4 regions of the Lysinibacillus sp. NPDC097231 genome follow, and region 1 is predicted to be linked to each of the others. Evidence: riboswitches for the same ligand, from Rfam matches in the RefSeq annotation. Region 1 holds a riboswitch; each other region holds the start of a gene.
The links. A riboswitch is a leader RNA that binds a small molecule or an ion and turns the genes downstream of it on or off. The one in region 1 is predicted to bind cobalamin.
Positions count from the first base shown of each region.

Region 2: another riboswitch for cobalamin. It lies ahead of ACIQXF_RS18925 ((2Fe-2S) ferredoxin domain-containing protein); the one in region 1 lies ahead of cobT (nicotinate-nucleotide--dimethylbenzimidazole phosphoribosyltransferase).
Region 3: another riboswitch for cobalamin. It lies ahead of metE (5-methyltetrahydropteroyltriglutamate--homocysteine S-methyltransferase); the one in region 1 lies ahead of cobT (nicotinate-nucleotide--dimethylbenzimidazole phosphoribosyltransferase).
Region 4: another riboswitch for cobalamin. It lies ahead of ACIQXF_RS19200 (ABC transporter substrate-binding protein); the one in region 1 lies ahead of cobT (nicotinate-nucleotide--dimethylbenzimidazole phosphoribosyltransferase).

Region 1 covers NZ_JBIWDH010000001.1:70,810-79,244, reverse strand. Annotated here, with positions in the region: gene hfq (RNA chaperone Hfq) at 265-495, shown strand; gene ACIQXF_RS00450 (rhodanese-like domain-containing protein) at 593-895, shown strand; gene ACIQXF_RS00445 (DMT family transporter) at 1,125-1,994, shown strand; gene ACIQXF_RS00440 (alpha/beta fold hydrolase) at 2,203-3,087, opposite strand; gene ACIQXF_RS00435 (TetR/AcrR family transcriptional regulator) at 3,271-3,786, shown strand; gene ACIQXF_RS00430 (alpha/beta hydrolase family protein) at 3,936-5,399, shown strand; gene ACIQXF_RS00425 (MarR family winged helix-turn-helix transcriptional regulator) at 5,662-6,111, opposite strand; cobalamin riboswitch at 6,511-6,687, shown strand; gene cobT (nicotinate-nucleotide--dimethylbenzimidazole phosphoribosyltransferase) at 6,803-7,864, shown strand; gene ACIQXF_RS00415 (trimeric intracellular cation channel family protein) at 7,920-8,435, opposite strand, start outside.
Region 2 covers NZ_JBIWDH010000038.1:296-8,730, reverse strand. Annotated here, with positions in the region: gene ACIQXF_RS18950 (cobalt-precorrin-5B (C(1))-methyltransferase) at 1-363, opposite strand, end outside; gene ACIQXF_RS18945 (precorrin-8X methylmutase) at 363-1,022, opposite strand; gene cobK (precorrin-6A reductase) at 1,035-1,796, opposite strand; gene ACIQXF_RS18935 (sirohydrochlorin chelatase) at 1,793-2,683, opposite strand; gene cobJ (precorrin-3B C(17)-methyltransferase) at 2,700-4,370, opposite strand; gene ACIQXF_RS18925 ((2Fe-2S) ferredoxin domain-containing protein) at 4,375-4,746, opposite strand; cobalamin riboswitch at 4,887-5,071, opposite strand; cobalamin riboswitch at 5,302-5,486, shown strand; gene ACIQXF_RS18920 (energy-coupling factor ABC transporter permease) at 5,738-6,484, shown strand; gene ACIQXF_RS18915 (energy-coupling factor ABC transporter substrate-binding protein) at 6,486-6,758, shown strand; gene cbiQ (cobalt ECF transporter T component CbiQ) at 6,790-7,533, shown strand; gene ACIQXF_RS18905 (energy-coupling factor ABC transporter ATP-binding protein) at 7,536-8,372, shown strand.
Region 3 covers NZ_JBIWDH010000040.1:28,634-37,068, reverse strand. Annotated here, with positions in the region: partial or broken gene metE (5-methyltetrahydropteroyltriglutamate--homocysteine S-methyltransferase) at 193-1,626, opposite strand; cobalamin riboswitch at 1,809-1,987, opposite strand; gene ACIQXF_RS19640 (CPBP family intramembrane glutamic endopeptidase) at 2,148-3,026, shown strand; gene ACIQXF_RS19635 (TetR/AcrR family transcriptional regulator) at 3,262-3,834, shown strand; gene ACIQXF_RS19630 (DUF5367 domain-containing protein) at 3,851-4,249, shown strand; gene ACIQXF_RS19625 (VOC family protein) at 4,310-4,672, shown strand; gene ACIQXF_RS19620 (methyl-accepting chemotaxis protein) at 5,432-7,126, opposite strand; gene ACIQXF_RS19615 (C40 family peptidase) at 7,694-8,435, shown strand, end outside.
Region 4 covers NZ_JBIWDH010000039.1:53-7,795, reverse strand. Annotated here, with positions in the region: gene ACIQXF_RS19210 (hypothetical protein) at 1-310, shown strand, start outside; gene ACIQXF_RS19205 (GTP-binding protein) at 608-2,548, opposite strand; cobalamin riboswitch at 2,740-2,926, shown strand; gene ACIQXF_RS19200 (ABC transporter substrate-binding protein) at 3,094-4,080, shown strand; gene ACIQXF_RS19195 (precorrin-3B methylase) at 4,136-4,795, shown strand; gene ACIQXF_RS19190 (S9 family peptidase) at 4,897-6,885, shown strand; partial or broken gene ACIQXF_RS19185 (transposase) at 7,022-7,743, opposite strand, start outside.

The DNA of each region.
Region 1 (8,435 bases):
TTGTGCTTGCACAATTTAAAATCCGTGACATCCGTCGGGGACTTTATCTTCATTCAGCTATATTTATACTAGGGTGAAAAGAATAATATTGCATTCAAGCATATTTTTATTAATGATATTCTTCTGTGACTAATATTTCTCCATTATTTGTAAAATGATTTTTGCTGAATGAAGAAAAATTGCTAAAAATTACTAATTGATAAATTGGTAGAACATGCTACTATAGGGATTAAGAGGTAGAAAGACAGTAGGGAGGCATTTTTGATGAAATCAATTAATTTGCAAGATACGTTCTTGAACCATCTACGTAAAAATAGTGTTTTTGTAACTGTGTTTCTGTTAAACGGATTTCAGTTAAAAGGAACTGTAAAATCCTATGATAATTTTACAGTTTTATTAGTAGATGCTGAAAGCAAACAGCATCTTATTTACAAACACGCAATTTCTACATTTGTTCCAGCAAAGCAAGTAGATTTTTTAGAAACAGAAGGCTAGAAAAAATAGTAAAACAGTTAGTGTTCATGACACTAGCTGTTTTTTTGTCTTCGGGCTATAATGTAAGAGGAAATTGACATATTGGAGGACAAGACATATGAAAGCAATGGATACAACTCAATTATTAGAATTATTAGATGCGAACGAAGACCTATACATTATTGATGTTCGTGAAGATGATGAAGTGGCACAAGGTATGATTCCTGGTGCTAAGCATATTGCTCTTGGGACAATCCCTGAGCGCTTAGATGAATTAGATGCTTCGAAGCCATACATTATCGTTTGTAAGGCTGGAGGTCGCTCAGCAAATGCTTGTGCATACCTAGAAGCGCAAGGCTTTGATGTGACAAACCTTGAAGGTGGCATGCTTGCCTATGATGGAGAGTTAGAATTTAAGTAATGGTTAATGAGAACCCTCGTGTTGAACGAGGGTTTTTTATCGTTTAAAAGTTAAAATGTGTTAATATTAGAACATATAAGGAGGGATTCGTATGTTTCGACCAATAGCACCCCCAACAATGTCTTTACAGTAGAATCTGCTGTTTAGGCATTCAATAAAAGCTTGCTAATTCTCAATAGATTCTACTGTATATCGATGACTATATACATGTAGAAAGTAGGAATTAGAAATGAGCGGTAAACTATCTTTTATTTTATCAATGATTATTTTTGGAGCTGTCGGTGTTTTTGCAAGATATATTCAGCTGCCTTCAAGTGAAATTGCCTTATGGATGAGTCTCATTGGCTCTTGTTTTTTACTGGTGATTTTCTTTTATAAGAAAGAAAGATTTGCAAAAATATCCATTTTGCAGAATATCTGGCCTTTAGTCCTTTCCAGCTTAGCCTTGTGTGGTAATTGGATTTTTCTATTCCAAGCGTATAAGGAGACTACTATTGCTAATGCTGCTTTAAGCTACTACTTTGCTCCAGTTTTAGTTATTTGTTTGTCGCCTATAATTTTGAAAGAAAAAATATCAGTGAGAAAAATTTTTTATGTTGGTGTGGCTCTAGTAGGACTGTTTTTTATAGTTCAAAGCCAAACTACTGGAACGAGCGAACATTATATCGGTATTGTATATGGACTGATTGCAGCTTGTTTCTATACAATAGTCACATTTACAAATAAGTATATTCGTGGATTGAAAGAGCCCGAAAATACGATTATTCAACTTGCATTAGCGGCGTTATTCCTTGCTCTTTATCTTTTTGGAACAAGTGGCTTCCAAGTAATGCAAATTGATATAAAATCAATTAGTTTGTTGATAGCATTGGGCATTGTCCATGCGGGAATTGGCTTCTATCTGTTCTTTTTTGGAATGCGCCATCTAAAAGGGCAAAGTATAGCTATTCTAAGCTATATTGATCCACTGACATCATTAGTGATTTCGACGATGATTATAGGAGAAAAAATGACGATCCTACAAATAATCGGCGCTATTCTTCTACTTGGCGCAACATTTCTGAGTGAAATAAATAAAACAAAGCGAATTCCACAGTAATTAATGAATAGAATAAGAAGCCCCCTTTTGTTTGGCGAAAGGGGGCTTTTCTAGATCATAATAAAGAAGTGAAAAATTAGCAATGTCAGTGACTACCCTTAAGAATCGAGTAGGGTGTGTGGGTGCAGTAGATTCAAATGTGAGCGGTCTAACTTATAACAAGAAGAAATGAAAAAACTAGCTAAGTATTACCTATTTTAGTAAAGTTCTAGAATTCCTTTATTTCATTACTGTTTGAAAAAATAGAACCATTCAAAGAATTTACAATCAAATTAAAGGTGTCAGACCTTGTCCACTGGGGAAAATGGGCAGTGTTTTTTATACTGAAATAGACTTTAGGAGATGCAATACTTCGATAAAAATCAAAAACTATTTCGGAGGAAGCATGATAATCATACTCACCTTCGATAAAAGCTATTGGAACCTTAAAATTTTTATAAGCTGAAAAATCAATTTCTGATACTTCGTGCCATAACTTAACTATGGACTGCTCAGAGCCTTTTAGTCGTTTTATACAATCCATTAATGAATAGTTTTTGGAAAAAATAAAATAGCGATATAATGATAAATACGTACTTTTTCCATAAAGAGAAACACCTTGCTTGATTAGTTGACTCATTAAAAACATTAAATCAGAATACCAATTATCTTGATTAAACTTTGTGTTTAGAGAAGAAATTCTATTTTTAAGACGATGATTATCAACATGACTTACAATGTATTCTTTACTTTTTTTAAACATTTTTTGCGAACAAATAACTTGTCCAACTCCAATATAAAAATGTATCAATTCTGGATATGAAATAATGAATTTCATTCCAATAATGCTTCCCCATGAATGTCCCATTAAGCATATTTTCTCTTGTTTGAATTCAACAAGGAGTTTTTCAATTAAGACCTTCAAGTCAAGTACAAAATCATTTATAGTAATATGTTCCTCTTCTCTAAATTTATAGTATGACTTTCCAGCACCCCTTTGCTCCCAAATGATTAAAGTATAGTTTTCGGATAAATCAAAATTAAAATGTTCAACAAGAGGTAGGGCAGCATCACCAGGTCCGCCATGTAAATATATTAAAATAGGATTATCCAAATTAGTACTTACTACTTGAACATATTGGTTAACACCATTTATGTGATACCATTTGCAGTAATTATACATTTTATCTCCCTACTTTCGTTGACACAGATGTGTCATGTAATTATAGTCTATATATGAAATAATTGATTTGCAATCAATGGAAACACATTGGTAGAAAGTGTGTCAGGAGAAAAAATGGGAAAAAAAGAAGATATAATTAATGGTCTATTTTCTGTGATGGAAAAATATGAATTTTCGCTAATTACTGTTACCCAAATATCGCAGGAAGCTAGCGTAGGAAGAAAAACCTTTTATAGATATTTTAAAAATAAAGAAGAAGTGCTAGAGGAATCTATAAATTTATTATTCTTAGAGTATTCCTCCTTTCAAGAGAATTATTTTTCTTCTAAATATGAAGTGTTAATTCATAATCATTTTTCATTTTGGAGTAATCATTTAACATTTCTTAAACTTATGTATAACAACGAACTAATGTTATATATATTTAAGCAATATCAAAGGTCTGTTCCTAAGCTTAATAAAAATTATTTAACTGATAAAGAATTGAATCATATTACTGCAAAATATGCCAATGCATTTACTGTTGGCATATTTTGGTCAATGCTTTACACATGGATAGAGAATGGAGCAAAAGAATCTCCCGCTGAATTAGCAAGTACTTGTATACAGTTTTTACAAAATAGAGTATAAGAAAACATAAACTATATTGGGGGTTGTCCATGCTGGGATCTAACTCCCCAAAGCCTTTTCTTATCGTCTGCTCCCAAAAAATTGACATTTAGACTCATGCGACTTATAGTTAAGTATAGTTAACTAAACTAAAATAGGAGTTGATTTTATTGAGGTTGTTTGAAGGTATATTAATTGCAGTACATATTTTCTGGCTTTTTTCTTTTTTGTTTAGATTTAATGCAAAGATAAAAATAATCACTAATGTCATCGCACTTATCCTATTGGTTATTCATTTGGACCTAGAGGGTTACCGATGGCAAATGGGATTAACCTATATGTTATTTAGTCTTTTAACTGTGTTCACAATGAAGCCATTCATACAAAGGAACGCGGAAAAAGGCACACTTGAAAGCGTGAAAAATAAAAGGAAGGTCAAAAAGCTTTCCTATATTTCGTTTATTGTCACTTATTCGTTCAGTAGCTTTGGTTTAGTCATTGTCATGCCTGTATTTCAACTTCCAAAGCCAACAGGTCCTTTTGAAGTAGGTATGAACTCAAGGTATTTGATAGATGAATCCAGACACGACTTAGAACAAAAAGATCGAGAATTAATGATACAAATATGGTATCCAGCAGAGGTGAAAGATGATACGAAGGATATTCATTATGAATCCTTTCCTTACGAAGAATGGTCAGGAACGATGGAATTCATTTTTTCTGTTCCTCGCTCTGTATTCGAGTATTTGAAGTATGGGCAAACTAACAGCATAAAAGATATAGCAGTATCCAAACAAGAAGTTAACTTTCCGGTTCTTTTATTTTCTCATGGATTTGGCAGTACTAGATTGCAAAATTTTTCCCAAATGGAGGAGTTGGCAAGTTATGGATACGTTGTTGTCAGCGTTGATCATACGAATGATGCAGCCTATACGAAGTTCCCAGATGGACGGGAAATCATGAATCAAACAGACGCATATTCTTATTCATTTAATATTGAAGATGAGAAAGATGTTAAAATGCGATCAAAAGATATGAGCTATGTTCTAGATCATTTAACAACGATAAATGATCAGGATCCTCATGGTTTGTTTACTGGAAAGATGGACATGGGTAGAATTGGTATATTTGGACATTCGTATGGAGGTTCAACAGCTGCTCAAGCATTGTTGGATGATAGCAGGATTTCTGCAGGAATCAACATAGATGGGCCTTTACATGAACCAGTGGCTAGCTCAGGATTTGAACAACCATTTATGTTTATTTTAGATGAAGATTATCTCTATATATCCGATGAAGAAATTCAATATACGAATATCACCCGGGAGGAATTTCAAAAGTATCACGATAAAATTACAGAGCTTGCTGATTTTCACTATAAAGAGGGAATAAAGGGAGATACTTTTATGCTTACTTTTATAGCAGGAGATCATTATACTTTTACAGATTTCCCTTTTCTATCTCCTTTATTATCATGGAATATTGATATAAATCAATTCCATCAAGTTATGAATTGGTACATATTAGCTTTCTTTGACCACTATGTGAAAGGAGAAGAGCCTAATCCATTGCTTAAGAAAGAGAAAATGGAGGATAAGTTTTACTATTATAAAACCAATATTAAAAATGATTGACAGAATATAATAATGAGCATACAGTTAAGTTTATCAAACTAAATAAATGTATCTACACGTATTTTGTTATAAAAAGCAAGCAAGCAGGGAAGTTAAATTAACGAGAAATTTGTTCTAAAATAAGCTCACCAGAGTTGCATATGATTGTTTCAAAATTTAAACACGTCGAAAAGAAAAACTCCTTTATAATAGATGGAGAGGTGATTGCTTGTCCAAATCTATTATAAAGGAGACCTTATGGGTAAAAACTTCACTAGTTATCTTAACTTCCTTGGTTATTTTTAGTCCCGACAATCTTATTTAATGTATCAAGAACATTATTTAACTCTTTTAAGCTTACTTTCGAGTAATATTTTTCTACAAGAATGTTGTCAATTTTTTTAAGAAGCTGACGAAACTCTTGCCCCCTATCCCCAAGATAAATAAAGGTCTCTCTACGGTTTATTGAATTTTCTTGACGATATATCATTTTCATTTCTTCAAGCTTTGAAATTACTTGGCTGACCGCACTTTTAGAAATATCAAAATGATTTGCAATATCTTTAGCAATTACCGGCTCATTGTGAATAATATAAGACATTATAATTTCTTGTTGAGGAGTTAAGTGAAAGTTCTCTAATTCCTCAACCTCTTTTGTTTCTTGTAAAACTAACAACCTGAATTGTTCGAATTTTTGATTAATTTTGTCTGTAATAATTAAATAATCATGCACTGATTTATCATCCCTAATTCATTTTAAAGGTTTATAATTAAGTTAATATTACTTAACTATTATATATTTGTCAATTATTAAGGATATTCGGAAAATATGAAAAAAATTTAACTAACTCTAATCATATTTATTTAAATAGAACTTTATACAATCGATCCATTACGTGATAGTGAGTTAAAATATTTAGCCCCTCTTGTCTCCGTTGATTGTTGAACCGCTTGGATAAATTTGCTTTTATATTGTATGTAGTACTAAGGAATGGTTGATATCCAGATTTTCTTTGCCAGAAAATCTTTAAAATTAATTGTGACAATGGATGTATGTAACTCAGCAATGGAAAGAAATATATAATTTCACTAATCCATTGACACTAAAAACACTTTGTCGTAAATTTAAAATAATTGCATAAAAGCATTAGGTGCCCATTGCGGGAGAATAGGGAATGAAGTGAAAAGCTTTAGCGGTCCCACCACTGTAAAAGGGAGTTTCATAGAGAATGCCACTAGCAAAGTTCTGGGAAGGTTCTATGAAATGTTGAAATTGAGCCAGGAGACCTGCCTAATTGCTTCGTATTATATAGACGATGGAAAAGTCTGTAGTTTATTTGTTATGAAATAAACTACAGGCTTTTTATTTTTTTCTCTAAATCATTCTTCGAGTAACAAGGGCAAAAAAGAAAGGGGAAATTTTCATGCAATTATTACAACAGACGATTCAAAACATTCAAAGTACTGACTACAAAATGATGGAAAAAGCAAGGGAACGCATTGATGCGCTTTGCAAGCCTCCTAGCAGCTTAGGGAAATTGGAGTCTCTTGCAGTGCAACTATCAGGAATTACAGGTGAACTATTTCCTACGATTGATAACAAAGCAATTATTGTCTGTGCGGCAGATCATGGTGTTTGTGATGAAGGGGTGACCTCAAATCCACAAAATGTGACGGTCTTTCAAACATTAAATTTTCCAAGAGGAGGAACAGGTGTCTGTGCTGTAGCGAAAATAACAAATGCAAAAATTGTTCCGGTAGACGTTGGTGTAAAAGAGGAGATTCCGCATGATGCTGGTGTCATCATAAAAAAGATTAAATATGGAACGGACAATATGGCAAAAGGTCCTGCAATGTCTAGGGAAGAAGCCATTCAATCAATTGAAGTAGGAATTGAGGTAGCTACAGAAGAAATAAAAAAAGGAGTCAATGTACTTGGGACAGGTGAAATGGGGATTGGTAATACAACACCGAGTGCTGCAATATTATCGGTCCTTCATGGTTGTCATCCACTTGAAGTGACAGGATTTGGTGCAGGTGTTGGGCCAGGGGGCATTGAGCATAAAGTAGAGGTCATTCACAATGCCATTCTATTAAACAAACCAAATCGCGAGGATGCTATTGATATTCTTGCAAAAATTGGTGGCTTAGAAATCGGCGCTATGGCAGGAGTCGTACTTGCCGCTGCGGCAAACCGCAAACCTGTTGTTATTGATGGTTTTATTTCTACCATTGCTGCCCTTATTGCCTACGAGTTAGAGCCAAAAGTAAAAGACTATATCATTCCATCTCATGCCTCTGAAGAACCAGGTGCTAAAATTGCTGCTGAATTACTTGGAGTTGAACCAATGCTTCATATGAATATGCGATTGGGAGAAGGCTCTGGTGCAGCTTTGGCCTTTCCTATTTTAGATGCAGCTTGCTCTATGATGAAAAATATGGCTACATTAGAGGAATCTATGGCTTTATTAAATCATTGCAGATAATGTATTTTTCATCAGTATGAAAAAATAAGCCCAAATCGCTATTTGGGCTTATTGGTTATGCTCGATTCAATTTCCGCAATGGCAAACGCCATTTCTTCATATATGAAAGTATTCTCAATGCTGTTATCACACCAAATAATACATATAAATAAATATCCCCTGACATCATTTCAAGCCCTACGATTAGCCCTGCTAGTGCTGCCCAAACACCATAGACTTCATCACGGAGTACTAATGGTTTTCGTCTAGCCAATAAATCTCGAACAATTCCACCACCGGAACCAGTTAAGACAGCAGCGACAATAACTGCACTAATAGGCATGTCGAGCTTCACTGCATAGAGGGCACCCTGAATGGCAAATGCCGATAAACCAATGGCATCTGTGAAGTTTCCCCAGCGATGCCAATGCTGAATAAGATGGTGTGGAAAGATAAAAAATATTGTAATCGCCGCCAGGGCAATTTGAAACATCATATCCTGTCCCCATAACGTTGTAACAGGCAGGCCTATGAGTAAGTTACGTATTGCTCCTCCACCAAAGGCAGTGACAATACCGAGTATATATACACC
Region 2 (8,435 bases), on a different contig from region 1:
TGCTTCTCCGACAGGTACTGGTAAGCCGGGCTTTGTTACGCGCCCGACACCAATTCCACCGTCCAAATGAATGCCCGGCATATCCGCCCAGCTTACTGTGCCAATAATGAGTGCTTTATGTGTTGCATCTGGGTCATCACCTGCATCTTTAATCGTTTCACAGCTTACAGCATCATTCCGAAATGTACATTTTTCTATCGTAAAGGTCGCATCTCGTCCGATCGGCAAATGAATGGTACTTGTTTCTTGCACTTCATTTGTAATTAAAGCAAGTAATGCGGCCTTCGTTACTGCAGTTGCACAGGCTCCCGTTGTATAACCGTGACGCATGTCCTTGGGATCCTTTTTAGGCTTCCGCTCCATTATTTTTTCGCCTGTTCATCCGCTAAAAGTGAGACAGCATTCAATGCGGCAACCGTCACTGTACTACCGCCTTTACGACCAACATTTGTAATATACGGAATACCTTCTAGTTTTAATAGCTCTTCCTTCGATTCAGCAGCCGATACAAAACCAACTGGCATACCGATAATTAAATCTGGTTTCGCTAAGCCTTCTTTAATTAAGCGAATCAATTCAAGCAGTGCTGTCGGTGCATTACCAATGGCATAAATTCCACCTTCATGTAATTTAGCTGCCTTTTGCATAGAGATAATGGCACGCGTTGTATTTTGTTTTTTTGCTTCTGTCGCTACGTCTTCATCTGCAATATAGCAGTGTAGATCACCACCATGCTTTTGGAAGCGTTTTTTCCCTGAGCCACTTTCAATCATTTGCACATCTGCGATAACATGACGTCCGGCAAGGATTGACTTAATACCTGCCTCAATCGCTCCTGGTGTAATAATAACGCTTCGACCTAGCTCAAAATCAGCAGATGCATGGATGATACGACGAACAATTTTCCACTCATCTTCTGAGAAATCATGTTCGCCCATCTCCTCAGCAATAATCGAAAAACTATAATCGTAAATTTTGTCTGGGTCTACTGTTAGTGGTTTAAAATCTGTTTTAAAGTCCATCTGGATTGCCTCCTAAATTGTGTTTTGGACAGCCTGTTGTACTTCCTCAAATGTTGAATACTGCTGCCCATATTTAATATTTGGTCTTGCGATTAAAATCGTTTCAATGCCACATGCGAGAGCAGCCTCTAGCTTTTCATCGACAGAGCCAACTTTACCACTCTCTTTTGTAATCATTAATGTCACATCGTACTGACGGAATAGAGCTTCATTTAATTCCTTTGAAAAAGGGCCCTGTATAGCAACAATATCTCTTTGAGCCACACCAAGTGCCTCACATTTTTCCATATTATCGAGTCGAGGAAGCATACGTGCAATCAGTCGTGTATTTTCTAAGCCATGTAACACCTTTGTAAATGTCGCCAGCGTTTTACTGCCCGTTGTTAGCATAATGACTCCACGTTTTTCCGCTGCTAAATTTGCAGCCTCCTCATAATCTTTCACAACCGTAATAAGAGTATGGGAATAGTGCTCGTGCGCACGTTCATAGCGAATATACGGAACATTTGCTTGCTCAGCCGCAGCCATAGCATTTTTTGAAGCTTCTTCGGCAAATGGATGGGAGGCATCTACAACTAAACGGTACCCTTGTTCCGTAATAATTGTTGTCATTTCCTCCGCCGTTAATCGACCGATCAAATGTGGAAGTCCCACTTCTGCAAGGCTTGAGGCTGCTGATTCAGTAACGACCGTTGCCGTCACAGCAAATCCCGCTGACTGTAATTCAAGTGCTAAATTCCTGGCATCACTCGTCCCTGCCAACATGAAAATCATTTCACTGTCTCCTCTGCATGATCATGGTGATGATGGTCATGTCCATGATCGTGGTCATGATGGTGATGATGATGTGCATGTCCATGTACCGCCGCATAGGCACGATAATTTTCTAAATCCTGCATACCTGTCGATGTACCATTCACTGCTTGCTCAATACGCTCTAATAACACATTTTGTAAGCGTTCATGATAGCCAAAATAGTTAGCAATTTGAATATCACATTCTGGATATTTTTCGTTAAATTGCTTGCTCATAACATTCATACGTTCCATTAAGATACCAGTGAATAAAAAGTACGGTAGCATAATGATTTTTTTTGCACCAAGTTTGACACAGCGTTCCATTCCCTCTTCAACACGAGGATCTGTTACACCCATAAAGGCACTTTCCACATACTGAACAGGTAGCTTTTCCCATAAAAGACGCGTAATTTTATAAAAATCTCCATTCGCATAAGGGTCACTACCCCCTCGTGCAATTAATAAAATCGCTGTATCCTTATGCTCTTCTTCAGCATTAAAACCGATTTCAGCTAAACGATCCTCTAAAATAGCAAATATTTCTTCATGGATACCGATTGTTTGCCCATATGTGAATGTAATATGTGGATAGTGCTCGCGTGCATGTTCGATTTCTGCAGGAATATGCAGTTTTGAATGTCCAGCATGAAGCAGAATAATCGGAATCACATGCACCTCTGTTGCACCCTTCTTCACACAATTTGTAATACCTTCTTCAATATTTGGTGAAGCAAACTCTAGGAAACATGTTTCTACTAAAAAGCTAGCATCAATACGAGGTGTCATTTGCTTGATAAACGTGCGTACCTCATCATTTCCTGCTGCTAAACGGCTCCCATGGCCGACAAATAAAATTGCTTTCATTATCAATAACTCCTCACTAATCGCCGCACGGAGCTGGCTCTACTTTTATTTTTGAAGACATATCCTGATACGTAAAATGTAGTATCTTTTTTACACGCTTAAAGTATTTAAACAAACGTTCATTTGGATGTGCATTTGCTTTATACTCTTCAATAATATTTGTGATAAGCGGGATCAGCTGTTCAGGTTCTAAGCCCTCCACAACAGGCTGCGCCGCATGTGCTGTACGACCAACTGGCTTAGCACCAATAAAAACATCAAATTTACTTTTACGATAAACAATGCCAATATCATCAAATACTGCGCGATAACATGCCATTCCGCAGCCATTAAAGCCAATATTTAATGTTTTCGGTAATGACAAACCTCCAAGCTTTTCTTGAATTTCTTCGGCATATGGAATCGAATCGGTCTTTTCCCCATAACAGAAATCACAAGCCTTTAGTGACAGCACATCACCAATTGGTGCTAGTAAAAAGCCCACTTCATGGAGCTTTGCTGTAATCTCTTCTGGTTCAGTCGTTGGAATTTTCAAATGAATTTGATGGTCTGGTGTATACTCCATCGTTCCTTCTTCTCCAACTACCTCAGCTAACGTCATCATTTGTTGAGGCGTAAAAAACTTATTGGCTACCCCTGGACTAACAGCTAATTCAAAAATGGATTCAATTTGTTGTTGAACAAGCTTAGGTGTTATCTTTACGGCATCCGTTCCCTTCACCATCGCTAGAGCTTTTGTCGCCATTTCAAGTGATGTTTTTTTAGGATTTGGATCAGGTGTTATAGCTAAACTGGGCTGTATACGATTTGCATTTGGGTCTGTCGCAAAATCATTACGCGCTTGTCCTGTTTCTTGATTCATTGCCCATGGTTCATTTTCTTCTCTCAGACGTTGATGTGGTCGTAGCGGTTGTTTTTCTTCACCAAGTGTATATTTGCGCTGATATCCACGCGGTGTAATCATTTTATTGTCATAGAAGAACGTAGATGAATTCCCGATAATAACCGTTGTCAACATGCCGATATCATGTTTAAGCATTTCTGCTAAAGTGGTCATCGTAATTTCCTGGCGGTCACGATACGCGCTTTTGACAAGTCCCACCGGTGTATCTGGCGAACGATATTCTAATAAAATTCGCTGTGCCTCTACAATTTGTCTCGTACGACGACCACTCTTTGGGTTATAAAGTGCAATAACAAAATCCGCCATTGCAGCAGCTTCTACTCGTTTCGCAATTAAATTCCAAGGTGTTAAATGGTCACTCAAACTAATGGTACAGGCATCATGCATAATCGGAGCACCTAGTAAACTAGCACACGAATTAATAGCAGAAATACCTGGAACAATCTCTACCTCAACACCAGTTGCTTCTGTCCAACCTAGCTCGATTAATACCTCATACACTAATCCAGCCATTCCATAAACACCTGAATCACCACTGGAAATAACCGATACGATACTCCCTGCCTCCGCTTGGCGCACCGCTTCCTGTGCACGTGAAACTTCTTCTGTCATACCTGTACTAACGATCGCCTTGGCACTTACTAAATCCTGAATAAGCTCCACATAGGTTTTATAGCCAATGATCATATCACTTTGCTGTAATGCCTCTACAGCACGATGCGTAATATGATTAAAATCTCCAGGTCCAAAGCCAACTACGAAAATCTTCCCTTTTTGCGCCATGTTGTTACCCCTCTTTCACCTTTTCGATGCCTTTAATAGCTGTCGTTTGAGCTGTCCGCTGTAACGTACCTTCACGAAGTGTAAAGACATGCTCCTGATGTAATAGTTCATGCTGTAAATCTTGCACCAGGGCTCTTCCATGCTCCGTTGTCGGCACACGGTACCAATTCCCTTGTGGATAGGCAATGACAACACAAGCATCCTTGCATCTGCCATTACAACGTGTTCTTGTCGTATGTATTTCTTTATCAAGCGCTTGTATCTGTATTTCGTCACGGATAGCTTGGGTAATGTCCTCTGCATCTTTATTCATACAGCTACTGCCGTTGCAAATAAAAAGATGCGTTTTCATACCCTCTAAATTCCAAGTTGTCATCGTTGTTCTCCCCTCAAATACTTTTAGGAAAAAGAAAAAAACCTTTACTCTAGACGAAGAGTAAAGGTTTTGTAGAAGCTAAATAAAAACGAATATATACAGGTACTCGCTCTCGCTTCAACTTCTCCCTCCGAAAAGTTTACATGCATCATCATATAAGCAGGTTTCCTGACTTAAGCTTCCTTTTACTTTCGCGCCTTCCCAAGTTTCAAACTAGTGGCTTTTGCGATTTCATCAGCTATTACAGTAGCGGGGGCTGTATCGGATTCTCACCGATTTCCCTATTATCTCGAAGTAATCGAGCACTTATTGATGTTTTTATATTAAATTATATTTCTGGTAAATGAATAGAAAACTGTTTCTATCATAGTCTTATTATTTTAAAATTTCAATATTTCTTTTTTTATTTGTGACATTTTTATTAAAATACCCATCAAATATCCAAAGAGGGAACATTTTTAAAATTTTCTACATTGACATTTAATTTAAAAATTTTTTTCATAAAAAAGATAGCATATTTATGGAAAAGCGTGTTACACTTTGTCGTGAAATCTCACAATTTCATCTTTTTTCGGTGCGGAATGATAACCATTTCGCTTAAAAGGGAAGCCGGTTTAAGTCCGGCGCGGTCCCGCCACTGTACTAGGGAGTTTTATAGATGATGTCACTGTCAAAGAGATGGGAAGACCTATAAAACGATGAACTAAAGCCAGGAGACCTGCCGAAAAATATGTGATCGTTTCAGCCTACGAGGATGGGTGTGCGGCTAAGCAGATTAGAATTTTATTTGCTTTTTTAGCTATGCACTTTTCCAATTTCGGAGAAGTGCTTTTTTTTTATCTTTATTCAACAAATGTTTTCTGTAGCGAAAGCGAAGCGCCAGCAACAAATGTTTTCTGTGCGAAAGCGAAGCGCCAGCAACAATTACGCTAAGGCGAAATTGATTAACGCACGCTACAATCGAAAAAATTAAATGTGAGGAGGAGCAATATTGAAATTCTCTGGTTGGAAACTTAGTTATTTCTTACTGGCATTTTTATTCGTGCCAAATCGTGCATTCGCCATGCATATCATGGAGGGCTTTTTACCAATGGAATGGGCCATTTTTTGGTGGGTCATTTCGATTCCATTTATTATTTTAGGATTACGTTCAATTCGCAAAACAATTGATGAAAATCCTGAAACAAAAATGATACTAGGTCTATCAGGTGCCTTTGCATTTGTGCTTTCAGCATTAAAGATCCCGTCTGTAACGGGAAGTTGCTCGCACCCAACTGGTGTTGGGCTTGGTACTGTTCTTTTTGGACCATTGGCTATGAGTGTAATTGGAACAATCGTATTATTATTCCAAGCTTTACTTTTAGCACATGGGGGGCTTACAACTTTAGGTGCAAACGCCTTTTCCATGGCAATTGCTGGCCCGATAATTGCTTATTATGTATTTAAAGGCTCGCAAAAAATGGGTTTATCGTTTTCTGTAGCTGTGTTTTTAGCTGCAATGCTTGGTGATCTAGGTACATATGTTATCACTTCGGTACAACTAGCTCTTGCCTTCCCTTCTGAGGTAGGAGGCTTTATGGCTTCATTTACAAAGTTCGCTGGTATATTTGCGATAACTCAAATTCCGCTTGCTGTTAGTGAAGGGATTTTAACAGTAGTCGTGATAAATTTCTTGAAAAAATACAATGTGAGCGAATTAAAAGCCTTACGTGTTTTCTCAACAAAGGAGGCACACTAGAATGAAAAAAAATCTACTGTTATTAGCAATTGTTGTGTTATTGGCAATCATCCCACTTTTCGTACAAAAGGGAGCAGAATTTGAAGGGGCTGACGGTGAAGCGGAAGCAGCAATTGGTGAAATAAATGCTGACTACGAGCCATGGTTTGAAAGCTTATGGGAGCCACCAAGTGGTGAAATTGAAAGCTTATTATTCGCACTACAAGCTGCTATAGGCGCTGGTTTTATCGGCTATTTTATCGGCTTGATGCGCGGCAAACATAAAGAGGGTTAAGCCGATGTTACTCATTGACAAGTATGCATATTTGAATAAGCTAGTATCGATTCATCCGCTAGAAAAAATGACATTTTCCCTAGGATTACTATTATTGTCGCTTATCATGAGAGATGAACGGATTTCACTCATTACATTTATTGTAATGAGTGCTTTTATCATTGTAGGCGCAAAAATCCCTATTAAATATTACGTAAAATTACTATTGCTACCGGGATTTTTTTTACTGTCTAGCTTAGTGTCCATTTTAATTTCTATAGCGCCCTCGACAAGCACGCTCCCTACTTACATTTGGTCATTTTCTTTTAAAGGTCTGACCATTTTTGTCGGTAGCGCGAGCATAGAAACAGCAAAGCAGCTTTTCTTCATCGTTCTTGGTAGCATTAGCTGTTTATATTTTTTAATTCTCACGACATCCGTACAATCTATTTGTCATGTTCTGCGACAATGGCGGCTTCCCGTTTTATTCGTGGAGCTAGTAGAATTAACGTATCGTTTTATTTTTATTTTTCTAGACAGCATGCAAAAAATTCACCTCGCTCAGCAGGCTCGGCTTGGTTACCACTCCCCTAAGCAATGGCTACGCTCTGTATCAATGCTGATTGCGGCGTTATTAGCTGAGATGTTCCAACGAAGTCGTGAACTAAACAATGCGATGCAGGCACGCGGTGGTGAAACTGTTTATTGGCAAGAGGATGTTACCTATAGCACGAAAAACTGGTTTGGGATTGCCGCTATTTTTGTATTTCTCATCATTTATGGAGGGGTTTTCTAATGATGACAGATTTATACTTTGAATTAAAACAATTATCCTATGCCTATGCAGATGGAACTCATGCATTAACAGATATTTCACTGCAAATTCCAAAGGGCAAAAAAATTGCCTTACTTGGTCATAACGGAGCCGGAAAATCGACGTTGTTTCAGCATTTAAATGGCATTTTACAGCCAACTACTGGCAGTATATCCTTTTGTGGTAAAGAACTTCACTATAGCAGAAAAGCATTAAAAGAATTACGTCAGCAGGTTGGTATTGTTTTTCAGGATGCGGACAACCAGCTTTTTTCTGGTACCGTTAAGCAGGATATTGCGTTTGGACCTTTGAATCTTGGTTGGACTACTGAAAAGATTGAAGAGAAAATAGCATGGGCTGTTGCTCAAACTGAGGTTGAAGCGTTGCTCGATAAACCGATACATTTTTTAAGTGTCGGACAGAAAAAACGTGTCGCAATGGCTGGTGTACTAGCCATGGAACCATCTGTTCTATTATTAGATGAACCTACAGCTGGATTAGATAATTATTATGCTGCTCAAGTTTTACAGTATTTAGCGAAATTAGAGAATGAGGAACGTACCATCTTAATGGCGACCCATGACATCCCTTTGGCCTATGAATGGGCAGATCAAATAATTGTTATGGAAGCTGGAAAAATCATTTATAATGGGGATCCTGTTGAACTCTTCTACCAAGAGGAATTACTTGAAAAAGCCCATCTAGAGCGCCCATGGGTCTTTGAAATGGCGATTGCCTTGCAACAGAAGAAATTATTTGAGAAAAACATAAAAATGCCTCGTTCGAAAGATGATTTACAGAGACTTATTGAGCAGCTTTAACGCTTGTAGCTTATAATGCATTTTCTAACACATTAGAGATACGCCTATTAGTACTTGGGACTG
Region 3 (8,435 bases), on a different contig from region 1:
TATAATTGAGTATTTCTACCATCTAAGCGTCTGTTTGACTAGTCTATCCATCGCTTCGACCACGTTATCGTCTCTTTCAACCCTGCTACCTTCGCTTAAATTTCTTCTGTAGTTGCCACTTCACTTTTACTATAAAAATTTCTGCCGAATAAAAAGTAAAACCTGACCTCTAAAAAGAAGTCAAGTTTCTTCTTAAAGTATCAATTGTTGGACTTGTTGTCGGAGAGTTTTTGCTGCAGCTACCATATGCGCCAGTGCTGCAACTGTTTCTGATTCCTTCCTTGTTTTTAAACCACAGTCAGGATTCACCCAAAATTGATTTTTTGATAAAACCTGTAAGCTATCCTGCATAATACTCAGCATCTCTTCTTCACTCGGTACACGTGGACTATGAATGTCATAAACGCCTAGCCCAATCCCTTTTTCATATGGATTGACTTGCAGAGAAGAAATCAGCTCGCCATGGCTCCGTGACGTTTCGATTGAAATAACATCAGCATCCAATGCACTAATTGGCTCGATAAAATCATTAAACTCACAATAGCACATATGTGTATGAATTTGTGTTTCATCCTTCACATTAGATGTAGCAAGTTTAAAAGCATTCACTGTCCACTCTAAGTAAGCTCCCCAATTTTCTTTACGAAGTGGCAAGCCCTCTCGTAATGCTGGTTCATCAACCTGAATAATTGAAATACCCGCAGCTTCTAGTGCTTCCATCTCTTTTCGAAGTGCCAAAGCAATCTGATATGATACATCCTTCCGTGAAATATCATCTCGTACAAAGGACCAATTTAAAATTGTCACAGGACCTGTGAGCATCCCCTTTACATAGCGATTCGTTTGGCTTTGGGCATAGGCTGTTTCTTTGACTGTCATTGGTGCTTCCCATGCAACGTCACCGTAAATAATCGGTGGCTTCAAACAGCGAGATCCATATGATACAACCCATGCTTTCTCCGTAAATGCAAAACCTGTAAGTTTTTCCCCGAAATAATACTCAACCATATCTGTGCGCTCAAATTCACCGTGTACAAAAACGTCGATATCTAGTTCCTCTTGAATAGTAATCCAACGCTTTGTCTCTTGCTCGACAAACGCTGCATAATCCTCATTAGAAAGTTGTTTCTTTCGCCATGCACTTCGTATACGTTTGACTTCGTCTGATTGCGGAAAACTCCCAATTGTTGTCGTTGGGAACAACGGTAATTGTAAGGCTAGTTGCTGATGTCAATTGTAAAGATTGTCCCTCATATTCTTGCACAATATAATGATAGTTTGTATTAAACCATTTCGTCATTTCACTAGCCACGGCTTCTTTACTACCGCGAGCTACCCCATAGTATGTTTGTAAATCAACTTTGCCACCCTGCCAATGCGCTTTGGAACTAAGCCAAACATCATTGCCGTATCCAACACTCTGTCATAAAGTGTGAAATCTCCAACAGTTATCATGTCTATGCCGAGGCGAAGCTGCTTGTTTATTCGAGCTAGGCGAATATCCTTTAAATGCTGTAAAAATTCATCCTCTGAAAGCTCATTTTTCCAAAAAGCCTCTAAAGCCTTTTTCCATTCGCGATCCTCTCCGATATACGGATAACCAACTGTAGTACTTGTATACGCCATATTAATCTCTCCTATCATTAAAAATAAAAAAAGCCACTCTCCTTTTTTGGAAAATGGCTGTCATTGCATATCAAAATTAGCTATCAAGAAACAATACGAAATCATTTCAAAATATCGTATTATTCATTGTCGCACAGGGCCGATACGGTCACATCTCACCACCTATTTCCACGTAGGTATTTGGTGTGTACTAGATATTGGCAGGTCTCCTGGCTTCTCATCAACACGCCTCACAGCCTTCCCAGTTTCCCAGTGGCAATTGTGATTTGCTCCGATTTACAGTTGCGGGACAGCGTCGGATTTGCACCGACTTCCCTTTTAAACCAAACTTTCATTTGGCACCAACTCTTACACAATATTTAATTATGTTTTACTATAACATATATTTTTCTGAAAAGTAGATTTATTTTCAGATTTGTTTGATTCAAAATACATCTAAATCATATAGTAATTTAAAAAAAGTCAGTGACCCTTTGCTCAAGGCTTGGGTATGAAAAACTTTTTTAAAAGGAGAATAGAAAATGAACTTAAAGAAAATATTAAATTCTCGACCATTGCTCTCTTTCTTCGTCATGTCATATGTGTTCTCATGGATTACATTAATTCCATTTATCTTATCGCAATGGAACATTTTGCCCAACACTAGTGCTTTTAGTATTTTTTTCACACTTAATTCGTTTGTAGGTCCTTTATTAGCTTCTTATATCATGCATCGCACTATTGGAGGTAAAGAATCCTGGAAAAATGTACTGAAAAAATTAATACAAGTTAAGGTTAAATTTAGATGGTATTTATTCATTTTCATTGGTATTCCTGCTGTGATGTTTCTAGGAATAATTATTTTAAACGGTGGAACAATACCGAGCTTCCACAACCTGACATCTTCATACTTTGTTAGTTATCCAATACTATTTATTCTTATTTTCTTTTTTGGTGGACCATTGTCTGAAGAAATAGGTTGGCGTGGCTTTGCCTTACCACGAATGCAATTAAGATATGGGGCATTAAAGGCATCTTTATTCATTGGAGTTCTATGGGCCTTGTGGCATTTACCTCATTTCTTAACAGTTGCACAAAAGGGAGGACCCGGAACTGAGTTATCTATTTTTTATATCAATTTACCGATCTTTATCTTGTCGTGTATAGCTATTTCAATCATCTTTACTTGGGTTTTCAATCGTACTCAAGAAAACCTATTTATTGTTATCTTGCTACACACCAGTTTAAATACCTTTAGTACAATTCAGCCATATCTATCAAGACCCCTTTTGACTAAAACAGATTTGCCTTTCTTAATAGGGGTTGCATTTCTAGCTCTTCTAATTCTGATCTTTACCCGCGGTACTCTTGGATATATACAGAACAGCAATATGTTACTCGTTAAAGACATTCAAAAGTAAACAAGACTTTCCTTCAACTAGTTAAAAATAGTAACGAAAATTAGACTATGAATAGTTGTTGGAAAATAATATGATCCAGCATTTTTCATACTTCTCTCTTTATAATTAAGACCAAGAAGGCGAAGAAATGCCATATCTTGGTCTTAAAGCTAAAACAAACTTGTAAATAGTGGGATATTATGTTATTTTATAGTTAGTTATCCAACTAACTAATATCAAAGGAGATGTAAAACAAATGGCAAAACCTACTGGTATCGAAAAGTCAGATTTATTAACTGCTGCCAAGCAAAGTTTAGTAGAAAAAGGAATTGAAAAATTCACCTTAAAAGCTGTTGCTGAGCAAGCTGGTGTAACACAAGGAACTATTTATTATCATTTCAAATCAAAAGAGCAAATAATTCTCGAAATTGTCCAAGACATTTGTAAAAATTCTTGGGAGGAAATTCTGACGACCGATCATCAAATGATTCAATCTGCACTTCTCTCTGCAAAAAGTCGATATGAAAATGATGCTTTTTATCATAAATTATTTTTCACTTTATTCGTCTTTGGCTTTACCAACCCGACAATAAAGCAGCAAATTGGACAAATTTTAGAGGCTGAAAATGAACATTTATGTAACGTTTTAAAGAAATTATGGGTTACATCACCAATCGATGGCGTGTCAATGGAAACTTGGAGCATTTTCTTCAACGCCCTTATCGATGGCATAGCTATACAAGTGATGATTCGGAACGATTTCGATGTAGATGCATTCTATCAGCAATTAGAAACGATCCTTCAGACTTTACATCGTCTAGGAAAATAACTGAGGAGGAACCACAATGCCATTCTTTTTATGCTGGGGTTTTGGAATTTGGCTTTTAGCAAGTGCTATATTTCGATTAGTAGGGCATTACTTTTTTACTTTTGAAGAACCTTTCCTCATGATCGCTACTTACATTTTAGCTATTCCACTCGTTTGGATAGCGACAATACCTATTTATTCTTTGAAAAAGATAAAGGGTACAGCGCGATTACTGGCTGCTATCTGTATCGTCTTTCCTGGAATGCTCATCGATGCAGTCGTATTATTAGTTTTCGATAATGTTTTTCCGAGTTTATCGAATGATTTAGATCGTTATTTCGCCTCATGGGTTTTATGGGCCTATTCTCTAATACTACTTACTGGTTTTACAAAGGCTTCATTCGTGGGGAAAAGTACTATTCATTCTTCAAATTAAAGGATTTCGCATTATTATCCTAGAAGTAAGTATCGATGATGAATTAAAGGAGGATAAAAAATGGTTATAGGTCTGCATCACGTTCAAATAACAATTCCAAAAGATGAGGAAGAAAAAGGGAAACATTTTTACTGCCAAGTTTTAGGGCTTAAGGAAATTGAAAAGCCTGACTCGCTAAAAGGACGAGGCGGCTTTTGGTTACAAGTTGGCAATAAAGAGGTACATGTAGGAACAGAGGATGGTTTTGATAGGTTAACAACAAAGGCGCATATTGCTTATCAAGTTAAAAATATAGAGAGCTGGAAAAAAGTATTTGCCGAACATCATATAGAGATTTTCGATTCAGTTCCTATTCCTCATTTTGAACGCTTTGAATTTAGAGATCCCTTCGGTAATCGAGTTGAGATGATTCAGGAAATTTAAATGGTCCCACATATGTTCTGGTCGAAGATACAGTTGAATAGAAGTCATTTCTATTCAACTGATTTTTCGCTAATAAATGAAAGTTCCTGCTGATCTATCCGTCACCTTAGCCAGCGTATCCGGCATTTAAAGACTCCTATCCGGCGATACCTCTGTTCCTTCCGTCGCTCAGAGACTCCTATCCGGCGATGATCTCTTGCCTTCCGTCTCCGCTATTTCTATCCGGCTCCTCGACATTTTTATCCGGCGATACCTCTGTTCCTTCCGTCGCTCAGAGACTTCTATCCGGCGATGATCTCTTGCCTTCCGTCTCCGCTATTTCTATCCAGCTCCTCGACATTTTTATCCGGCGATACCTCTGTTCTTCCCGTCGCTCAGAGACTTCTATCCGGCGGCATCTTTTGCTTTCCGTCGACGCTATTTCTATCAGGCTCTTCGACATTTTTATCCGGCGATACCTCTGTTCTTTCCATCGCTCCGAGACTTCTATCCGGCGGCGATCTCTTGCTTTCCGTCGACGCTATTTCTATCCGGCTTCTCGACATTTTTATCTGTCGATCTCGCTGTTCCTTCCTTCGCTCCGAGACTTCTATCCGGCGATGATCACTTACTTTCCGTCGTTTCATCGCTCTACCTTCACTGTCGCTGCTCTATCTGTCATTTCGGCCTTTCTATCCGTCACTCCAGACATTCTATCCGTCACTTCAACGAAACTTACCATAAAGAAAGCAGCCATTTTTTCAAACGGCTGCGTTCATTCTATAATTTAAATTGTAGAACTTGATTGTTTAAATTTTCGGCCATGATTGCTAATTGCTCGGTATTTCTTGCGATTTCGTCCATTGTTCCTACTGTTTGTTCTACTGTTGCAGTTGTTTGCTCGACACCTGCTGCAGACTCTTCAGAAACAGCAGCGATATCATCAATAGAGTGATTGATCTGCGCTGTCGTTTTGGAAATACCTTGTAAATTTTCAGTAATCCCTTGTATGTTACTAAACATATGATCCACTGCAGAGGCTATATTGTCAAAGGTTGTACGTGTTTCTGTAATTTGCTCTGTACCATTTTTCACTTCTGCGTAGCCTTTTTGTAGTGATGTCGTTACACCGACTGTTTCACTTTGTATGCGTGATACGATCGATGAAATGTCTGTTACGGAAAAGGATACTTGTTCTGCAAGCTTTTTCACTTCATCTGCCACAACCGCAAAGCCTTTTCCTTGTTCCCCTGCTCTAGCCGCTTCTATAGCTGCATTCAACGCTAATAGGTTGGTTTGATTGGCAATATCATCAATGACTGATACTAACTTTGAAATCTCTTGTGATTGCTTATTTAAGCCTTCCACTTTTGCGACAGATTCTTGCACGATTTGATCAATCGCCAGCATTTGTTGTGTGGAGGCATTCATTAGTTGCTGACCACTTACTGTTAGCTGTAATACGTCCCTCGAATGGCCTTCTAAATCTACCCCTTGAGTAGTTGCCTGCTGTACGTTAACGATAAATGAATCCATTATCTGAGCTAGGTCACTTGCATTATGGGCTTGAGATTCTGAACCTCCTGCCAATTCTTGCATCGTCAAAGCGACCTGTTCAGCACCTGTTTTTACTTCTAACGACGATTGGGCAAGCTCTTCACTACTGGCCGCAACATTTTGGGAAACCTCTTGAATCGATCCTATGACTGCATGAAGTTTACTATTCATCACGTTCGCCGATTGCACAAGTAATCCTATTTCATCCCGCATTCTTTCTGGTAGTGGCGGCTGGCTTATGTCGCCCTCTGCCATTTTTGATATTTTACCAATAACTGCTTTTAGTGGACTTGCAATCATATGCGCTGTTATATAAGCGGTTACAATAGCGATTAAAGTAGTCAAAATGCCAATGGATAATCCGAGACGCATCGATACTTTGGACTCGTCAATCATGTCATTTCCAAGCTGATTAATAGATTCCTCTCTGTCTTTGGCGGTATCTTCATAACCCGTTCGAATTTCAACAGCTAGCGTATCAATGGAATTAAGGTTTTGAATGGCTAGCTCTGTGTTGCCCTTATCATACTCATCAAAGACTTTCGTCTGTACGTAATTTCGCCAATCTCTTGCCTTTTCAACTGTCTTATTTAAATTTTCATCGGATAATAATTCTTCTAAAATAGCATTGTTTTTTTCAGCGACTTTAATATAATCCTCGAATTCCTTTTTATACTTTTGATTACCAGTTAATACATAGCTTTTAGCTGCAGCTGTTCTCACACTAATAGAGGAAGCAAGTTTTTCAATTGCTGTTAGTAACTGTAGCTCTTTATGAATTATTTCTTCTCCAGCTGAAACAACTCGCTGATTAGAGAAGTAACTATAGGTATTAAAACTTGCAATGAAAAATACGACTATAAAAAATGCACTTAAAATTTTTGCTCGAATTGTTTTGAACCTAAGCTTCTGCAACATAGCAATTTCCCCTTTCTTTAAACCTGATTAATCCCCTGGATTTCCCTGTATTGTAAGATAATATTACTGTAAATTTATCCTTACTATAACATATCTACTCTTAGCCTCTCATGACTCGAATTATATATTTAATTGTTGATTATTATCAGAAAAGTTCACAATAAATGCGCTTTAATTAGTATTCTATTTATTAAATTATGCTTTTTTATCAGAAACTATCCTTTTTTTGATATGTCGGCAGATAATATAGCGAAATTTCGATGCTCTATCCAATATTCCTATCTAAAGGACAAATTACGTGCATTATGTAGAAAATAGCGATAATCACTCAAGAATTTTTCATTTTAAACAGCAAATCTACAATGAATACATCCCACTGAAACATTTGTAATAAAAATGTAAAGTGAGGCGACGAAGCCTGTCATACCAAGCATTAAAGTCTATTCGAGTAAGAGCATGGTAACATTTACCTCGAAGAAGCCCTAGTTTTTCATGCTACGATTAATTCCAATGGCGAGCCAAATCAGGATTAATCCTAACAATAGCTTCAGGAGGAAATATAACACTATGAATAAACGATTTTTAACAACAACATTAGCATTAACGATAGGTTTTAGTACGGTAGGAATGGTACAACCAACTGTTCAACCAATCACAGTGGAGGCAGCAACAACAAACGCTCAAAATAACGCACAGGCTGTTTCTGCGAAAGCTGATCAACTAATTCAAACTGGAAAAAGCTTAATTGGTAAGGCGACATACAGTAATTCAGAATATAAGCCTACATATCCATATAAATTTTCTTGTGCCTCTTTTATAATGTACATTTTCGAGAAAAATGGTGTGGATCTTGGGACTTATAATGAAGATTATATGATACAGCAAGGGACATACGTGGCAAGAAATCAATTACAAAAAGGCGATTTACTATTCTTTAAGAGCAAAAAAACTGGGACAGACCCTGACCACGTTGGTATGTATATCGGGGACAATAAAATAATTCACATGGCTGATTCAAAACAAAATATCATTATTTCTGATTTAAACAGTAAACCATATTATAAAGATAATTATGTATCTGCTCGTAGAGTATTACCTACATTACTATCAGCTAATCCTGCAACGAAAGGCGATAAAATTGTTGAAAACGCCTTTAATTATAAAAATAAAGTAACAATCAGCTCTACTAATAATGAAGCAAGTCTTCGCTTTACAGCGCCAGGATTTGTAGACTTTATCTATCGTAAGAGTGGAATTAAACTTGGTACAACCAATTTAAAGGAACAAATGAATGTTGGTACAACGGTTT
Region 4 (7,743 bases), on a different contig from region 1:
TATGCGCTTTTATGAAACCTATTTGGCAGATTTATCACGAATCACTCAAGACGACAAGCTAATCAATTTGGTAGAGCGAGAGTATAAGCAATTTTTACAAGCGGTGAAAGAATTAAATGCTGTCCATTTAAACTGGCATCCGCGTGGTAACGGGCATGAGCTACTGCTGGAATTGATTAATAATTTGCAACTTTTGAAAACTCGACCGGGCAAGGTATTAATAGATTTTTACAATTCTCATATCTATGCCGTTGTCGAACCTTCCTATCACTTTTTCAAACAAACAAAGCAAACTGTAAAAGCTTTGTAATAAAAGATTTACAATACTCGCGGAGTAGGGATGAATGTAGGGATGAATCCCCGCGGAGTGAAGGTGAAATACCCGCGCGTCAGCAAAGAATACCCGCGAAGTGAAGAGAAATACCCGCGCGGAAGGGAAGAATACCCGCGAAGTGAAGAGAAATACCCGCGCGTCAGTAAAGAATCCCCGAGAAGTGAAGGGAAATACCTGCACGCAAGCAGAATCCCCGCTGAGCAGAGGCAAAAACCCGCCCCACCAGCAAAAAACTGTACTTGATTCAATTCATCAAGTACAGTTTTTTTTGATTTATTTCAGGCAATGCATTGCTGCTTGCGCTTCATCCCACGGAACGGAGTAGCCCTTGCCTTTTGCGCAAAAAATACTAGAGGACGAATACTCAGGATCGGCATTTTTATCGTAGCCAATTTGGGTAATAATTTCTTCTGTATTATGGCACGCATCATAGCCATCAAATTGTAGAGAGAGTGCACCTTTACCATTGGTGTAGGCAGCAAAGGTTGTGCTGTAGCTCATAAATGTTGCGACAGGGGCACGGCCCGTTAAAGTTACATCATTTTCTGTGATGATTGGCGTGCCAAATGTACCTGATGCTTGCTGGATATCGGTCATCATGCGACCGATAAAATCACTAGGGGCTTTGAGCTTAAAGCGGTAATAAGGCTCTAGTAGCACATTTTCTGCTTGTTCAAGTCCTTGTCGTAATGCACGGAAAGTGGCCTCTCGAAAATCGCCACCTTCTGTATGCTTAATATGTGCACGCCCTGTTAACAGGGTGAAACGGATATCTGTTACAGGAAAGCCTGTTAACAATCCGTGATGGTCGCGCTCGAAAAGATGTTTTTCAATGAGCCGCTGATGCCCAACCGATAAATCGTCTGCATGGCAAGCATTGATAAATGTATGACCAGTCCCACGTGTATTTGGCTCCATTAATAAATGGACTTCTGCATAGTGCTTTAATGGCTCAAAATGGCCGTAGCCTGTGACCGTTGTGGCGATCGTTTCCATATATAAAATTTGTGGCTCTCCGAATGACACGTCTAGTGAAAAACGGTTGTTGAGCACTTCGACAAGAACCTCGAGTTGGATGACACCCATAATATGTACATGAATTTCTTGAAATTTCTCATGCCAAACCACACGTAAGGAAGGCTCTTCCGCTTCAAGGACACGAAAAACTTTTAAGACTTCCTTAATATGCTGATCGCCGTCATATTGTACATTGGCCTGCAAGGTTGGCACTAATTCATAGGGCTGCGGGTTGCTAGAATGACCAATGCTAGCCCCAATGTTTGCTAGACTAAGCCCTTTTACTGCGAATATCTCCCCAGCTGTAACCTCTTGTACAGTTTCGTAACGACTTCCGTTATATAATCGAATCTCCGTCACTTTTTCGGTTACATCGCCAAACGAAAATTCATCACGAACATGTAACGTTCCTTGTAAAGCTTTGATAAAAGTTAAGCGTTGATGTCCATCATGGCGAATTTTAAACACTTCGCCTTGAAATGGTTTTTCAGTATTAAAATGTGTCTCCGTAAGTAATGGGAGCTGGGCTAGAAATTCCTTGATCCCTACATCTTTTAAAGCGGAGCCAGCAAAGCACAAAAAGGCCTTTTCCTGTTTAACCATCGCTTGGAGATGAGGTAGACAGCGAGAGCTTTCTAATGTTTCGCTAAGAAAAGCATCGAGAAGCTGCTCATCTCGTTCTGCGAGCCATTCCATCATGTCATAGGGAACGTTGTCAGAACGGAGCAGTTCATCTACTAATAATACATCCTCAGAGCAATCTTTTCGAAGCTGTGCCATAACACCTTCAACATTTGCACCTTCACGATCCGTTTTATTGATAAAGAAGAAGGTTGGCACATGATATTGGCGTAATAGTTGCCACACCGTTTCGGTATGACCTTGTACGCCCTCGACGGCACTAATAATAATGATGGCATAATCCATCACCCGAATAGCACGCTCCATCTCTGGAGAGAAATCGACGTGCCCAGGTGTATCGATTAATGTGTATGTATCGTTGCCAATCGTCATGCGGCCTTGCTCGGCAAAAATTGTAATACCTCGTTGACGCTCCAACTCATGATTATCCAGAAATGTATCCTGATGATCCACTCGTCCACGGGCCTGAATACTGTTTGTATGAAAAAGTAATTGCTCTGAAAATGTTGTTTTTCCTGCATCAACATGAGCGAGTACTCCAATCGTTTTATGCATAATAAAATCCTCGTTTCTATTCTTCGTTCGTTATTATTGTAACAGAATTAAGTTGAAAAATATTTCGTGTAAAATAGTTAGTGATGATGTCGGAATAGTGCTAAAATATTCATGATTATTATGAAATGGATTTTTTTGTGAGATTGCGAACAAAATTTTCTTCTGCTAGTCTAGCATTAACATTTCCAACAAAAATATAACAACCTATTGGTGCAAATGGCCTTTGTCATTTGCTTAAAAGGGAAATCGGTGCGAATCCGATGCTGTCCCGCAACTGTAAATGGGGAGTCTATACATGATGCCACTGTAGCCACGCTATGGGAAGGCGTATAGATGATGAACCTAAGCCAGGATACCTGCCAATATGTATTTTTTACTAGAAACCACGAGGATGGAGATAGTGAATAGGTTGAAGAAACCGTCTTTCACTATGCTTACCTCTTGGAAACAAGGGGATTTTTTTATGCCCTTTTTTAAAACGTACTTAGTAGCAAAGAAGTCTGCTGATTTCTTTCTATAGATTGCACAACAAAGGAGAAAAGGATATGAAGAAATGGAAAAGCATGTGGCTCGTCTTTGCCATAGCCCTGCTCGCTATATTGGGCGCGTGTAATGCGAAGGAAGGGGCTACACAGAGTGGGAAGATAGAGCCTTCACAAGCGGAAACGACAGAAATAACAATTGACAATAATGGTACAACTCAAGTATATAAAGAGGCACCCAAAAAAGCGATTAGCTTAAATCAGCATGTCACAGAAATTATGCTAGCTTTAGGCTTAGAGGATTCAATGGTAGGTACGGCGTATTTAGACGACAAAATCTATGAGCCGCTACAAGCTGCTTACGATAAAGTGCCAGTGTTAGCTGAACAATATCCCGCAAAGGAACAGGTCATCGATGCAGAAGCGGACTTTTTATATGGAGGCTGGAAAAGCGCCTTTGGAGAGAAAGGTGTTGGTACTCCGGAAGAGCTTGAGGCATTAGGAATTCACACGTATTTGCATACAGCCTCTAATATGACGAAACCAACTTTAGAAGATATTTTCACAGATATCCGAAATATCGCGAAAATTTTCCGTGTCGAGGATCATGGAGAAGCATTAATTGCACAAATGACGAAAGACGTTGATGATGTTCGTGCAAAATTACCTCAAAATGGAGAAAACCTACGTGTTTTAGTGTTTGACGGTGGTGATAAAGATGTCTTTACTGCTGGACAAAACTTTATGAATGAACTTGTGACCATTGCTGGCGGTAACAATGTTTTTGGTGATGTGGAATCGGGTTGGACAACTGTTTCCAAGGAAGATGCTGTGGATCGTAATCCCCAAGTGGTGGTTGTCATTGATTACGGAGAAACAACAGCAGAGGAAAAAATTAATTTCTTAAAAAATGATCCGGCATTAAAGGAAATAGCAGCAGTGAAAAATGAATGCTTTGTCATCCTACCATTATCAGCGGCGTCTGAGGGGGTTCGTGCTGCAGAAGCGATTCAAATTTTGGCAAAGGGCTTCTATCCTGACAACTTTTAAACTATCATTAGGAGCTAGCAATTTGCTAGCTCCTTTTTCATAAGGAGAGTTATCAATGAATGCATTTCGTTCGAATATACCAGACAAAACATTTGAAAAGCTAAATCACAATGGAGAATTTACACGTCTTGCTGTAAACCCAGGTATTATTAATAAACATTATACAGCACCGCAGTTTCAAACCATCGCTAAGGTCGTTGGGGACACTGGTGCCATCAAATATTCTGCATCCTACAGTATGTTATTGTCGATTCCAACTGTTGATGTAGCTAGAACAATAGAGGAGCTACAGGACGCTGGCTTGTATGTGGTTATGCCAGGCCCTATTGTATCGATGAAAGCCTGTGATTTTTGCGATGGCGATATGATGGAGGCAGCACCGATGACAGAAAAGCTCTATCATTCATTAGAAGGAACCGCTGTCCCGACAAGATTACGTGTCAACGTCAATGGCTGTGCATCTGCCTGCTATAATGCGGTTTATGATGATATTGGCCTTGTCTATCAAAAGGATAGCTTTGATGTCTATTTAGGGGCAGTGCCAATGGGGGCGAATGCACAAGCCGGGACGCTTTTTGCCAAAAAAGTGCCAGTTGACTGTATTGAAAGCCTTCTGCAAGAAATCATTTGTCTCTACAAGGAGCATGCTCGCCCAAATGAACCCTTTTATAAATTTTATCGTAGAACCAAATGTGCGGATTATTGGAAACTTTAATAATCTTTAATCATTTTTTATTTTCTGAGAAGGAATAATACTTAGAGTGTCTAAATATTGTACTATGTAATGAAATTTTCAACACAAAGGGGATATTAAATTTGACATCAAAGCAAGGAATTCAACCAGAAGATCTATATCAATTAAAATCAGTGGCAGATCCACAACTATCACCGGACGGAACCGAAGTTATCTATGTTGAGACGTATATTGATGACAAGAAAAAAGATTATATATCTAATTTATTTTACATAAACATGCATGAGAAAAAACCTCAGCAATGGACGTTTGGTGAAGATAAAACGAATTCACCTGTTTGGTCTCCTGATGGCAGTAAAATCGCGTTTGTGTCAACGAGAAATGGCAAGCCGCAAATTTTTGTACTTTCTAAAGCAGGTGGGGAAGCACAACAAGTTACTAATTGTAAAAACGGTGCGACATCACCGACCTGGTCTCCGTGTGGTGAGAAAATTGCCTTCTCAGTAAAGCTTGGTAAAGATGAAAACATTTATGATAAAGCTGAAAAGGATAAGAAAGAAGACAAAGAACTAAAACCACTTGAAATAGAAAAGATGAAATATAAATCAGATGCAGCTGGATTTATAGATATGGAGCAATTTTCTCAAATTGCCATCGTCCATCTTGAATCGGGAGAATTAGAGCTAGTGACGGAGGGGAAACATAATTTACAACTTGGTTCATGGTCTCCAAACGGAAAATATCTATCTTACATTGCAGACTTAACAGAGGATCTTGATTTTTCATTCATAAGTGATATTTACTTATTGGATTTAGATACGAAACATGGTCGCAAGCTAACGGAAGGAACAGCGGTGTTTTACCAAACCTCATGGTCTCCAAACAGCCGTTATATAGCTTATGTAGGCAGTGAAAGAGAATTTGAAAATGCAACACAAACAAAGCTATGGATGTATGATTTGGAAAATAACCTTACGACATGTGTTACAAGTGATTTTGACGCGCCAGTTGGTGATTTTGTAATCGGTGATTTCCTTCAGGGGGTAGTTGCTCCACGTGTCCAATGGTTAGAGGATAACAAAAGCTTTTACTTCCAAGTGACAGATCACGGAAATACAGCCATTTATTTTGGCAATCTTTCGGGAGAATTATATCCTGCCATTCATGATGATCAGTATGTTTATGGTTTTTCACTTGATCGAAAAAATAATAAAGCGGTAGTAGCAATCAGCACAACGACAAATCCTGGCGATCTATTTTACGTCAATTTAAATACGGGTGAAAAGGAACAGCTTACGAACGTCAATGAGGAATTTTTAAAGACGAGAGAATTATCTGCTCCAGAAGCTATTGAATACGAAGGGGCAGACGGCTGGCAAGTAAGCGGTTGGATGATGAAGCCTATTGGCTATGAAGAAGGGCAAAAGTATCCACTTATCCTTGAAATCCATGGTGGTCCGCATGCTATGTATGCCAACACCTATTTTAACGAATTTCAAATCCTTGCTGCACAAGGTTTTGCGGTTCTATATACGAATCCTCGTGGTAGCCATGGCTACGGTCAAAAATTTGTGGATGCAGTCCGTGGTGATTATGGTGGAAATGATTATCAGGATCTAATGGCAGCTGTTGACTTTGCATTGGAGCATTATGATTTCATTGATCAAGACCGTCTTGGTGTTACAGGCGGGAGCTATGGGGGCTTCATGACAAACTGGATTGTTGGACAGACAAATCGCTTTAAAGCCGCTGTTACGCAACGTTCCATTTCTAACTGGATTAGCTTTTATGGCGTAAGTGATATCGGCTATTACTTTAATGACTGGCAAATCCAGGCGGGACTAGACGATATAGAGAAGCTATGGAATCATTCACCGCTTAAATACGTGGATAAGGTGGAGACGCCACTGTTAATTTTACACAGTGAAAAAGACTATCGCTGTCCGATTGAACAGGCAGAGCAATTATTTATCGCCTTAAAACATCGTAAAAAAGAAACAAAATTTGTTCGTTTCCCTGAAGCCAATCATGAACTTTCAAGGAGCGGAAAGCCAACGTTAAGAATCAGTAGACTAGAATATATTCGAGATTGGTTTGTGAAATATCTATAAGAGTAAAAGAGTGGCCCAACATTTAGGAGGGCACTGAAAAACTTATGTTTTCATAAAAGCGAACCTTTCTCAGATAAAAATAAGGCACTTCTTGTTCAATTTTGAACAGGAAGTGCCTTATTTCTGTCTCTATTCCTTATTCATTTTCATTTAGTAGCTTTAATATCCGTTTCAAATTGACAGCGAATATCGTTGTGGCACCTTGAATTTCCATGCCAAATAGACCCGCAGTCGATGCCGTATCGTACCCGTGTCCGTTTTTTAATTCACTGTTCTTCGCTTCTACTTTGTAGCGATTTGCGGCTAATTGCTTAAAGGCTTCCGTATTTTGAAATGCTTCTTGTTCGGCATGTGTATCCGACTTAATTGTGACAGAATACGTTTTACTCTTTGCGTCTTCTTTATAACAGCCCTCTCTCATTGGACATACTTTGCATTTTTCAATATCAAAATAATATGTCTGACTTTGACTCTTACTCGTTCCTTTTTTACCCGTACGTGCTTTTCTTGTCGCGAGATGACCGGCCTTACAAACAAACATTCCAGCGTCTTTATTAAACTCAAACTTGTCTTCTTCTTTTCGTGGTCCTTGTGTAAGAATAGGATTCAACTTTGCCACAAGCGCGATTTTCTCTTCTTTTGTATATTCGATATTTGCCTTTTCAGAGTAAGCTGCGTCTCCAATAACCGTATTAATTTTCATACCTGCTTGTGTGCTTTTTTCAATTAATTCTTGAAGATATTTTCCATCGCTTTTTTCACCTGTTGTAATGACAGCCGCTGTAATAATACGTTCATCACTCAACGCGATATGTGTCTTATACCCGAAGAAAGAAGATTCCGACGTCTTATGCCCTT